DNA from 3 places in the Streptomyces sp. NPDC012510 genome. Region 1 is predicted to be linked to each of the others. Evidence: riboswitches for the same ligand, from Rfam matches in the RefSeq annotation. Region 1 holds a riboswitch; each other region holds the start of a gene.
What was found. A riboswitch is a leader RNA that binds a small molecule or an ion and turns the genes downstream of it on or off. The one in region 1 is predicted to bind thiamine pyrophosphate.
Positions count from the first base shown of each region.

Region 2: another riboswitch for thiamine pyrophosphate. It lies ahead of thiO (glycine oxidase ThiO); the one in region 1 lies ahead of ACFY9I_RS36280 (thiamine ABC transporter substrate-binding protein).
Region 3: another riboswitch for thiamine pyrophosphate. It lies ahead of thiC (phosphomethylpyrimidine synthase ThiC); the one in region 1 lies ahead of ACFY9I_RS36280 (thiamine ABC transporter substrate-binding protein).

Region 1 covers NZ_JBIBEN010000027.1:132,188-135,457, forward strand. The annotation lists gene ACFY9I_RS36275 (ABC transporter permease subunit) at 1-656, opposite strand, end outside; gene ACFY9I_RS36280 (thiamine ABC transporter substrate-binding protein) at 674-1,756, opposite strand; TPP riboswitch at 1,856-1,963, opposite strand; gene rlmN (23S rRNA (adenine(2503)-C(2))-methyltransferase RlmN) at 2,038-3,144, opposite strand.
Region 2 covers NZ_JBIBEN010000017.1:158,380-161,649, reverse strand. The annotation lists gene ACFY9I_RS29055 (FAD-dependent oxidoreductase) at 1-913, opposite strand, end outside; gene ACFY9I_RS29050 (hypothetical protein) at 946-1,296, opposite strand; TPP riboswitch at 1,349-1,460, shown strand; gene thiO (glycine oxidase ThiO) at 1,458-2,633, shown strand; gene thiS (sulfur carrier protein ThiS) at 2,648-2,848, shown strand; gene ACFY9I_RS29035 (thiazole synthase) at 2,852-3,270, shown strand, end outside.
Region 3 covers NZ_JBIBEN010000004.1:198,780-202,049, reverse strand. The annotation lists gene ACFY9I_RS08720 (YibE/F family protein) at 1-1,180, opposite strand, end outside; TPP riboswitch at 1,252-1,408, shown strand; gene thiC (phosphomethylpyrimidine synthase ThiC) at 1,401-3,227, shown strand.

The DNA.
Region 1 (3,270 bases):
GTGAAGAGGAAGACCATCAGCGCGGCGGCGGCCACGGCGGGCGCGAGCGCCGGGAGCGTCACCCTCCGCCACGCGGCCGACGGCGAGGCCCCGAGCATCCGGGCGGCCTCCTCCTGCCGCGGATCGAGCTGCGCCCACAGCCCACCCACGGTCCGGACGACGACCGCGTAGTTGAAGAACACATGCGCGAGCAGGATCGCCCAGACGGTCGTGTCCAGCCGTACGCCCCACAGCTCGTCGAGCAGCCCGCCCCGTCCGACCAGCGCCAGGAACGCCGTCCCCACGACAACGGTGGGCAGCACGAACGGCACGGTGACGACCGCCCGCAGAATCTCCTTGCCCCTGAAATCGAAGCGCGCGAACACATACGCGCCGGGGAGCGCGATCAGCAGTGTGAGCGCGGTCGAGACGAGCGCCTGCCAGGTGGTGAACCACAACACGTGCCGGATCCCGGAGTCCCCCAGTACCTCCGCGATCCGCCCGAACTGCCAGATTCCGTCGACACGCAGCCCCCGCTCGACGATCGCGGCGACAGGATAGGCGAAGAACAACCCGAAGAACGCGACGGGCAGCGCCATGAGCGCGAGCCGCGCGGCGCTCCCCGAACGGGTCTTCCGCCCAGGGGCCTTCGCCACCTCGGCGGTCGCCTTCGCCATCTGGGTGGACGCCTTCTCTACTTCAGTACCAGCGACGTCCACGACTTGACCCACTGGTCACGGTTCTCGGCGATCTTCTCCGGTGCCATGGTCTCGGGGTCCTTCGCCGCGGGCCCGTACTCGGTGAACTCGGCGGGTACGGACACACCCTCGACCACCGGGTACACGAACATGTTGAGGGGCATGTCCTCCTGGAACTCCTTCGAGATCAGGAAGTCGATCAGCGCCTTGCCGCCTTCGGCGTTCTTCGCGTTGCTCAGCAGCCCCGCGAACTCGATCTGCCGGAAGCAGGTGCCGGTCGCGACACCAGTGGGCGCGGTCTTCGGACGCGGGTCCGCGTAGACGACCTCGGCGGGCGGCGAGGAGGCGTACGACACGACGAGCGGCCGGTCGCCGCCGGCCTTCTTGCCGTCCGTCGACCCGGAGAACTCCTGGTAGTAGGCCTGCTCCCAGCCGTCGACGACCTTCACGCCGTTGGCCTTGAGCTTCTCCCAGTAGCCCTCCCACCCGTCGTCGCCGTACTGCGCGGCCGTCCCGAGCATGAATCCGAGGCCGGGCGAGGAGGTGGAGGCGTTCTCGGTGACGAGCAGGTCCTTGTAGGCGGGCTTGAGGAGATCGTCGAACGACTTCGGCGGCTCGATCTTCTTCTCGCTGAAGTACGCCTTGTCGTAGTTGACGCAGATGTCACCGGAGTCGATGGGCGTGACCCGGTGCTGGTCCTTGTCGAGCTGGTACGCGGCGCCGACCTTGTCGAGCCCCTTCGCCTCGTACGGCTGGAAGAGGCCGTTGTCGAGCGCGCGGGACAGCAGCGTGTTGTCGACGCCGAAGAAGACGTCACCCTGCGGATTGTCCTTGGTCAGGATCGCCTGGTTGACGGCCTGCCCGGCGTCCCCGCTCTTGAGGACCTTGACCTTGTACCCGGACTCCTTCTCGAACGCCTTCAGCACGTCCTTGGAGTAGGCGAAGGAGCCGTGGCTGACGAGGGTCACGGTCTTGGAGCCGCCACCGCCGCTCGCATCGGATCCGGACGAGCCGCACGCGGACAGCGTGACCAGGCCCAGCCCGACGGCCAGAACCGTCGCCTTCTTGGTGATGCCCACTGATGTGATGCCCACTGATGTGATTCCTCCTGGGTTGACCAGGAAGAGACGCGGCCCTGCCCGGGACTCCGCGGAGGATTCCCGGGCAGGGCGCAACAGCTTGAGTGATGACCGAACTTCCTACCCAGAATGACCTGGGCGAGGTTCAGAGGGTCTGCGGCCCGAATGCCGCACTCTCAGCGCTGTGGCGCTCCCCTGCCGGAATATGAAAATGTGTACGGGGGTCAGAGTACCCCGTGGCCGAAAGTCGACTCCTGCCGGCAACCACGGTCGGCCCCCGGTCACCTCTCGGTGGCCGCCAGTTGCCCGCACGCCCCGTCGATCTCCTGGCCCCGTGTGTCCCGGATGGTCACCGGCACCCCATGGGCGGCGATGGCCTCCACGAACGCCTTCTCATCCTCGGGCCGCGAGGCGGTCCACTTCGAGCCCGGCGTCGGGTTCAGCGGAATCAGGTTCACATGCACCGGCCTGCCCTTCAGCAGCCGGCCCAGCCGGTCACCGCGCCATGCCTGGTCGTTGATGTCCCGGATCAGCGCGTACTCGATGGACAGCCGCCGCCCGGACTTGGCCGCGTACTCCCATCCGGCGTCCAGCACCTCGCGCACCTTCCACCGGGTGTTCACCGGCACGAGGGTGTCGCGCAGCTCGTCGTCGGGGGCGTGCAGCGAGATCGCGAGCCGGCACTTGAAGCCCTCGTCGGCGAACCGGTGGATGGCAGGCACGAGCCCGACCGTCGACACGGTGATCCCGCGCTGGGACAGCCCCAGCCCGTCCGGCTCGGGATCGGTGAGCCGGCGAATGGCCCCCACGACCCGGTTGTAGTTGGCGAGCGGCTCGCCCATCCCCATGAAGACGATGTTGGAGAGCCGCGCCGGCCCACCCGGGATCTCCCCGTCCCGGAGCGCCCGCATCCCGTCGACGATCTGATGGACGATCTCGGCGGTGGAGAGGTTCCGGTCGAGTCCCGCCTGCCCCGTGGCACAGAACGGGCAGTTCATGCCGCACCCCGCCTGCGAACTGATGCACATCGTCACCCGGTCCGGGTACCGCATCAGCACCGACTCGACAAGCGTCCCGTCGAACAGCCGCCACAACGTCTTGCGGGTGGTCTCCTGGTCGGTCGACAGATGCCGCACGACCGTCATCAGCTCCGGAAGCAGCGCCTCCTGCAGCTTGGAGCGCGCACCCGCGGGGATGTCGGTCCACTGGTCCGGGGCGTGCGCGTACCGCGCGAAGTAGTGCTGCGAGAGCTGCTTGGCACGAAACGGCTTCTCACCGATCGCGGCAACAGCCTCCTTACGCTCCACAGGCGTGAGATCGGCAAGATGCCGCGGCGGCTTCTTGGCTCCGCGGGGGGCGACGAATGTGAGTTCTCCGGGCTTCGGCATAACCCTCCCAGTGTCGCAGATCAACTCGGGGAGCCCAGGCCAGAGCGGGGTGGGGGTGGTCACCTGTGGGTGCCGACTGTCGGCGTTGGTCGGCTTCGGACGGCCCAGGGACGGCCCAGACCCGGC
Region 2 (3,270 bases), on a different contig from region 1:
GGCCCTGGAGCGCGTTGTCCCAGTGGTGGACGAGGAGGCGCTGGCCGTACCTGCCCGAAGGGAAGGACGCGCAGTCGCCGACGGCGTAGACGTCGGGCGCGGAGGCGCGCAGGTGATCGTCGGCCACCACCTCGCCGTGCTGCGCGCCGAGCTCGATGCCTGAGCCCTGCAGCCAGGCCGTGGCGGGGCGCGCGCCGATGCCGACCACGACGGCCCCGGCCGGGATCTCGGTGCCGTCGTCCAGGACCACCGTCCCGGGCTCCACACGCTCCACGCGCGCGTGCGTGCGCAGCGTGGTGCCGCTGTCGGCGTACCAGGCGGTCATCGGCGCGGCCACCTCCGCCGGCAGCGCGCCCGCCAGGGGCCGGTCGGCCGCCTCGACGACCGTCACCGCGCACCCCGCCTCCCGCGCGGCCGTCGCGAACTCGGCGCCGATCCAGCCCGCGCCCACCACCACGATGTCGTGCTGCTGCGCCAGCACCGGCCGCAGCCGCTCCGCGTCGTCCAGCGTCCGCAGCAGATGCACTCCGGGCACGCCCTCGGCCCCCGGCAGCCGGATCGGTTCCGCGCCGGTGGCGATGACGAGGACGTCGTACGGGACGGGTCCGGTGGCCGTGTCGAGTTCATGGTCGGCGGGGCGCAGGCCCGACACCTCACGGCCCAGCTGGAGTTCGATGCCGAGCGCCTCGAAGTCGACGTCGAAGGCGGAGCCCTCGGCCTTGCCGAGCAGCACGGCCTTGGACAGCGGTGGCCGGTCGTACGGCTGGTGGGGCTCGGCGCCGATCAGTGTGACGGTGCCGGCGAAGCCCTGTTCGCGCAGGGCGACCGCGGTCTGCACACCGGCCATGCCCGCGCCCACGACGACCACGCGGCGTGCCGGTGACGTGCCCCGTTGTTGCGTCTGCTCGCTCACCTGATCACCATAGACAACTGACTGTTCATCAGTCAGGGGGCATGCTCGGTGACCTGCTCCACAACGCTGCTCCCGGCACCTTCCTGTGACTCCCACTCCCAGGTCTCCTCCAGGCGCACCCGCCCGTCGGGGAGCTCGACCACCGTCGACACGCAGTGCCCCGAGGACGTCGTCCCGTCCCGCTTCAGCTGCACGTACCGGAAGTCCAGCCGGTCGCCGTCCCTGGTGCCCACCAGATGCCCGCGCACGACGTCGCCGCCCGTGTACTCCGCCCAGATCTCACCGTCCTTCTCGTGGTAGGTGAACCGGGTGCGGGTGCCCACCTGACCTGGGGCCTGGTCGGCCACGGGGGCGAGGACGAGACCGTCGAGCGAACGTGCCACGGGTGGAGGCTCCCTTACTGAGACTTACGGCGGCGGGCTAGGGTGGCCAACGTAGAGCACTCGCGGGAGCCCGGACGTACCGGGCTGAGAGGGAGGCTGGCGGCCTCCGACCGTACGAACCTGATCCGGGTCATGCCGGCGAAGGGAGGGGCTGGACGCCCATGTCGCGTACACACACGTCAGACGTCCTCGTCGTGGGGGGCGGAATCATCGGGCTGGTCACGGCGTGGCGGGCCGCCCGGCGCGGGTTGGCCACGGCCGTGGTCGATCCCGAGCCCGGCGGCGGGGCCGCGCAGGTGGCGGCCGGGATGCTCGCCGCCGTGACGGAACTGCACTACGGCGAGCAGACACTGCTGGGGCTCAACCTGGAGTCCGCACGCCGCTACCCCGACTTCGCGGCCGAGCTGACCGAGGAGACGGGCCTCGACCTCGGCTACCGCCGCTCCGGCACGCTCGCCGTGGCACTCGACGCCGACGACCGCGCCCACCTGCGGGAACTGCACACTCTGCAGCGGCGGTCGGGCCTTGAGTCGGAGTGGCTGAGCGGCCGTGACTGCCGCCGTCTGGAGCCGATGCTGGCCCCCGGCGTGCGCGGTGGGCTGCGCGTCGACGGGGACCACCAGATCGACCCGAGGCGGCTGTCCAGGGCCCTCGTCGCGGCCTGCGAGCGCGCCGGGGTGGTGTTCCACCGGACATGGGCTGAGGAACTGTCGGTGGTACGGGCGCGGGCCGCCGGGGTCCGGACCGGTGACGGTGACCGGTTGGCCGCCGGGCAGGTCGTCCTCGCCGCGGGCAGCCTCAGCGCGCGGCTCGCGGGGGTCCCGGAGGAGGTGCTGCCGCCGGTGCGGCCGGTGAAGGGGCAGGTGCTGCGGCTGACCGTGCCGAAGCCCTGTGCGCCCTTCCTGAGCCGGACCGTGCGGGCCGTGGTCCGCGGCGGTCACGTCTACCTGGTGCCGCGCGAGAACGGCGAACTCGTCGTCGGCGCGACCAGCGAGGAGCTGGGCTGGGACACCACGGTGACGGCCGGCGGGGTCTACGAACTGCTGCGCGACGCCCATGAACTCGTCCCCGGGATCACCGAACTCCCGCTCACCGAGACCCGTGCGGGCCTGCGCCCCGCCTCCCCCGACAACGCGCCGCTCCTCGGCCCCACCGCACTCGACGGTCTGCTCCTCGCGACGGGCCACCACCGCAACGGGGTGCTCCTCACCCCGGTCACCGGCGATGTCATGGCCCATGTGCTGACCGCCGGTGAACTGCCGGAGGAGGCCAGGGACTTCACGCCGCTGCGGTTCCGCGCCGGTGTGGCCCGCGCACTCATGGAGCAGCCCGCGTGAGCGCCACCGAGACCCTGAGCATCCTCGTCAACGGGGAGCGGCGGGAGATCGCTCCCGGTACGGCGCTCGACGCGGTCGTACGCGCTCTCACCGCGTCCCCGTCCGGGGTCGCCGCCGCCCTCAACGAAACCGTCGTCCCTCGCGCGCGATGGACGTCCACCGCCCTCTGCGAGGGGGACCGCGTCGAGGTCCTCACCGCCGTCCAAGGAGGCTGATCCATGGCAGACGACCCCTTCGTCCTCGGCGGTACGACCTATTCGTCCCGGCTGATCATGGGCACCGGTGGCGCGGCCGGCCTGGACGTCCTGGAGCGTGCGCTGGTGGCCTCCGGCACGGAGCTGACGACGGTCGCGATGCGCCGGGTGAACGCCTCCGTGCACGGCTCGGTCCTGTCCGTGCTCGACAGGCTGGGCATCCGTGTACTGCCCAACACGGCCGGCTGCTTCACGGCGGGCGAGGCCGTGCTGACCGCCCGTCTCGCGCGCGAGGCGCTCGGCACCTCGCTGGTCAAGTTGGAGGTCATCGCCGACGAGCGGACGCTGCTGCCCGATCCGATCGAGCTGCTCGACGCCGCCGAGACGCTGGTCGACGACGGTTTCACCGTGCTGCCGTACACGAATGACGATCCCGTGCTCGC
Region 3 (3,270 bases), on a different contig from region 1:
GCAGCAGCGGCAGCGCGGCACCGGCGTAGGCGAGGACGAGGGTGTTGACCACCGAGGCGATGTGGTCCCGGCCGATCCGGATGGCCGCGCGGTACAGCCCACGCCAACCCATCGCGGGATTCGCCGCGTGCAGTTCCCAGACCGCCGAGGTCTGGGTGACCGTGACGTCGTCGAGCACACCGAGCGAACCGATGATGACGCCCGCGAGCAGCAGACCGCTCATGTCGATCGACGGGTACAGCCCGTGGATCAGGCCGGTGTTGTCGTCCGTGTTGCCCGTCAGGCTGGCCCAGCCGATGAACCCCGAACCCAGCAGACCGATCAGCAGCAGCGAGATCAGCGTGCCGAGCACCGCCACGGATGTCCGGGCCGAGAGTCCATGGCACATGTAGAGCGCGATCAGCATGATGGCGCTCGCCCCGACCACCGCGACGACCAGGGGATTCGAGCCTTGCAGGATGGCCGGCAGGATGAAGAGGGTCAGCACCATGAAACTGATGGCCAGCGCGACCAGGGCCATGACACCGCGCAGCCGGCCCACCACCACGACAGCGAGCGCGAAGATCCCGGCGAGCAGCGCCATCGGGAGCTTCCGGTTCACATCGGTGACCGAGTACTGCAGGTCCTTGGGCGCGGCGGGCTCGTAAGCGACCACGACCTCCTGGCCCTGCTCCAACTGCCGTGACTGGTCGGGCTGCACGATCTCCGTGAACGTACGTCCCTTGTCCTTGCCGGTGTCGACCCGGACCGTGGCCTTCTTGCAGGTGCCGTTCGCCTGCTGCTGTGCGGCCGAGCCTTCGGCGGTGGACGTGTCGCCGGTCGGGGGGACGCCGGAGGCGTTCACCGACGAGCAGTCGACCGCATCGACCTTGGTCACAGTGGCCTGTTGCGTCTGCCGGTCGAAGCCCACCCCGGTGCGCTCGTGCGCCGGTGCGCCGCCGGGCCAGAGCACGACGAGGCCCACGACGACCGCGGTCGCGAAGGGGATCAGCACCGCGGCGATGACCTTGCGAAGATGCTGTGAGACGGGCGCGGCTGGGCCGTGGCTGTGGCTGTGCGAATGGCCGTGGCCGCCGTCGGAGCCATGGCCGCCGTCGGAGCCATGGCCGTGGCCGTTTCCTGGGCCATGGCCATGGGGCGGCTCGGAGGGTGGAGGCGGTGGCTGCTGCGTCGTGGTCACCGCCCGATCATCGCAAGAACGAGCGATGCCCACTGTTCACCGCGCCACATCTGCCGCTAGCGTGGGGGCACCTTTGCACACGCGGGAGCTCGGAGCACCGGGCTGAGAGGGCGCTGACCTCCGCAGACGCGATGTTTCACGTGGAACATCGTCGGGCGGAAATCGCTGCGTCGACCGCTGAACCTGTTACCGGGTAATGCCGGCGTAGGGAGTAGGTCTCATGACCATCGAGGACACACGCACGTCTGCCTCCGGCCGGACGGACGGGACATCTGCCGGGTCCGAGGGCGAAAAGAATCGGGGCGAACAGCCCCTGGAGGCCGGGAAGTCCATCGGCTGGCACAAGGCGTACATCGAGGGCTCACGCCCCGACGTACGGGTGCCGGTCCGCCAGGTGCACCTCACCAACGGGCAGTCCGTCACCTTGTACGACACCTCCGGCCCGTACACCGATCCGACAGCCGAGACCGACGTCAGGAGGGGGCTCCTCCCTCTTCGCGAGAACTGGATCGTCTCCCGGGGAGATACCGAGGAGTACGCGGGCCGTCCCGTGCGCCCCGAGGACGACGGCATCAAGCACACCTCGCCGCGCGGTGGACTGCGCAACCTCGACGCGGTGTTTCCGGGGCGGTCGCGTCGGCCGCGCCGCAGTCGTGACGGCCGAGCGGTGACCCAGCTCGCGTACGCACGACGCGGGGAGATCACCCCGGAGATGGAGTTCGTGGCCGTCCGGGAGAACGTCTCGTCGGAGGTCGTGCGCGAGGAGATCGCCGCGGGCCGGGCCGTACTGCCCGCCAACGTGAACCACCCGGAGATCGAGCCGATGATCATCGGCAAGCGGTTCCTGGTGAAGGTCAACGCCAACATCGGCAACTCCGCGGTCACCTCCTCCATCGAGGAGGAGGTCGAGAAGATGACCTGGGCGACCCGCTGGGGAGCGGACACGGTCATGGACCTGTCCACCGGCCGGAACATCCACACCACCCGTGAATGGGTGCTGCGCAACTCCCCCGTCCCCATCGGCACGGTGCCGCTCTATCAGGCACTGGAGAAGGTCGACGGCAAGGCCGAGGAACTGACCTGGGAGATCTACAAGGACACGGTGATCGAGCAGGCCGAGCAGGGCGTGGACTACATGACGGTCCACGCGGGCGTGCGCCTGGCGTATGTGCCGCTCACCGCGAACCGCAAGACCGGCATCGTCTCCCGCGGCGGATCGATCATGGCGGCCTGGTGTCTGGCACACCACAAGGAATCGTTCCTCTATGAGAACTTCGAGGAACTGTGCGAGATCCTCGCCGCCTACGACGTGACGTACTCCCTCGGCGACGGCCTCCGGCCGGGCTCCATCGCGGACGCCAACGACGAGGCGCAGTTCGCGGAGTTGCGCACCCTCGGGGAACTCAACACGATCGCCAAGCGTTTCCACGTACAGACCATGATCGAAGGCCCGGGACATGTTCCGATGCACAAGATCAAGGAGAACATCGATCTGCAGCAGGAGATCTGCGATGAGGCTCCGTTCTATACGCTCGGCCCGCTGACCACGGACGTCGCACCGGCGTACGACCACATCACCTCAGGCATAGGTGCCGCGATGATCGCGTGGTGGGGCACCGCGATGCTCTGCTACGTCACTCCCAAGGAGCACTTGGGACTGCCCAACCGTGACGACGTGAAGACCGGCGTCATCACCTACAAGATCGCGGCCCATGCGGCGGACATCGCCAAGGGGCACCCGGGCGCACAGGAGTGGGACGATGCGTTGTCGGACGCCCGCTTCGAGTTCCGCTGGGAGGACCAGTTCAATCTGGCCCTCGACCCCGACACCGCCCGTGAGTTCCACGACGAGACCCTCCCGGCCGAGCCGGCCAAGACGGCCCACTTCTGCTCCATGTGCGGCCCGAAGTTCTGCTCGATGAAGATCTCCCAGGACATCCGTCGTGAACACGGCGGTTCCCGGGCCGAGATCGAGGCGGGTATGGCCCAGAAGTCCAAGGAGTTCGCCGAGGCGGGAAACCGGGTCTACCTGCCGATGGCGGACTGAGGCGCACCGACGTGCGGGTCGGACACGGCGGACGTGGTCCGAT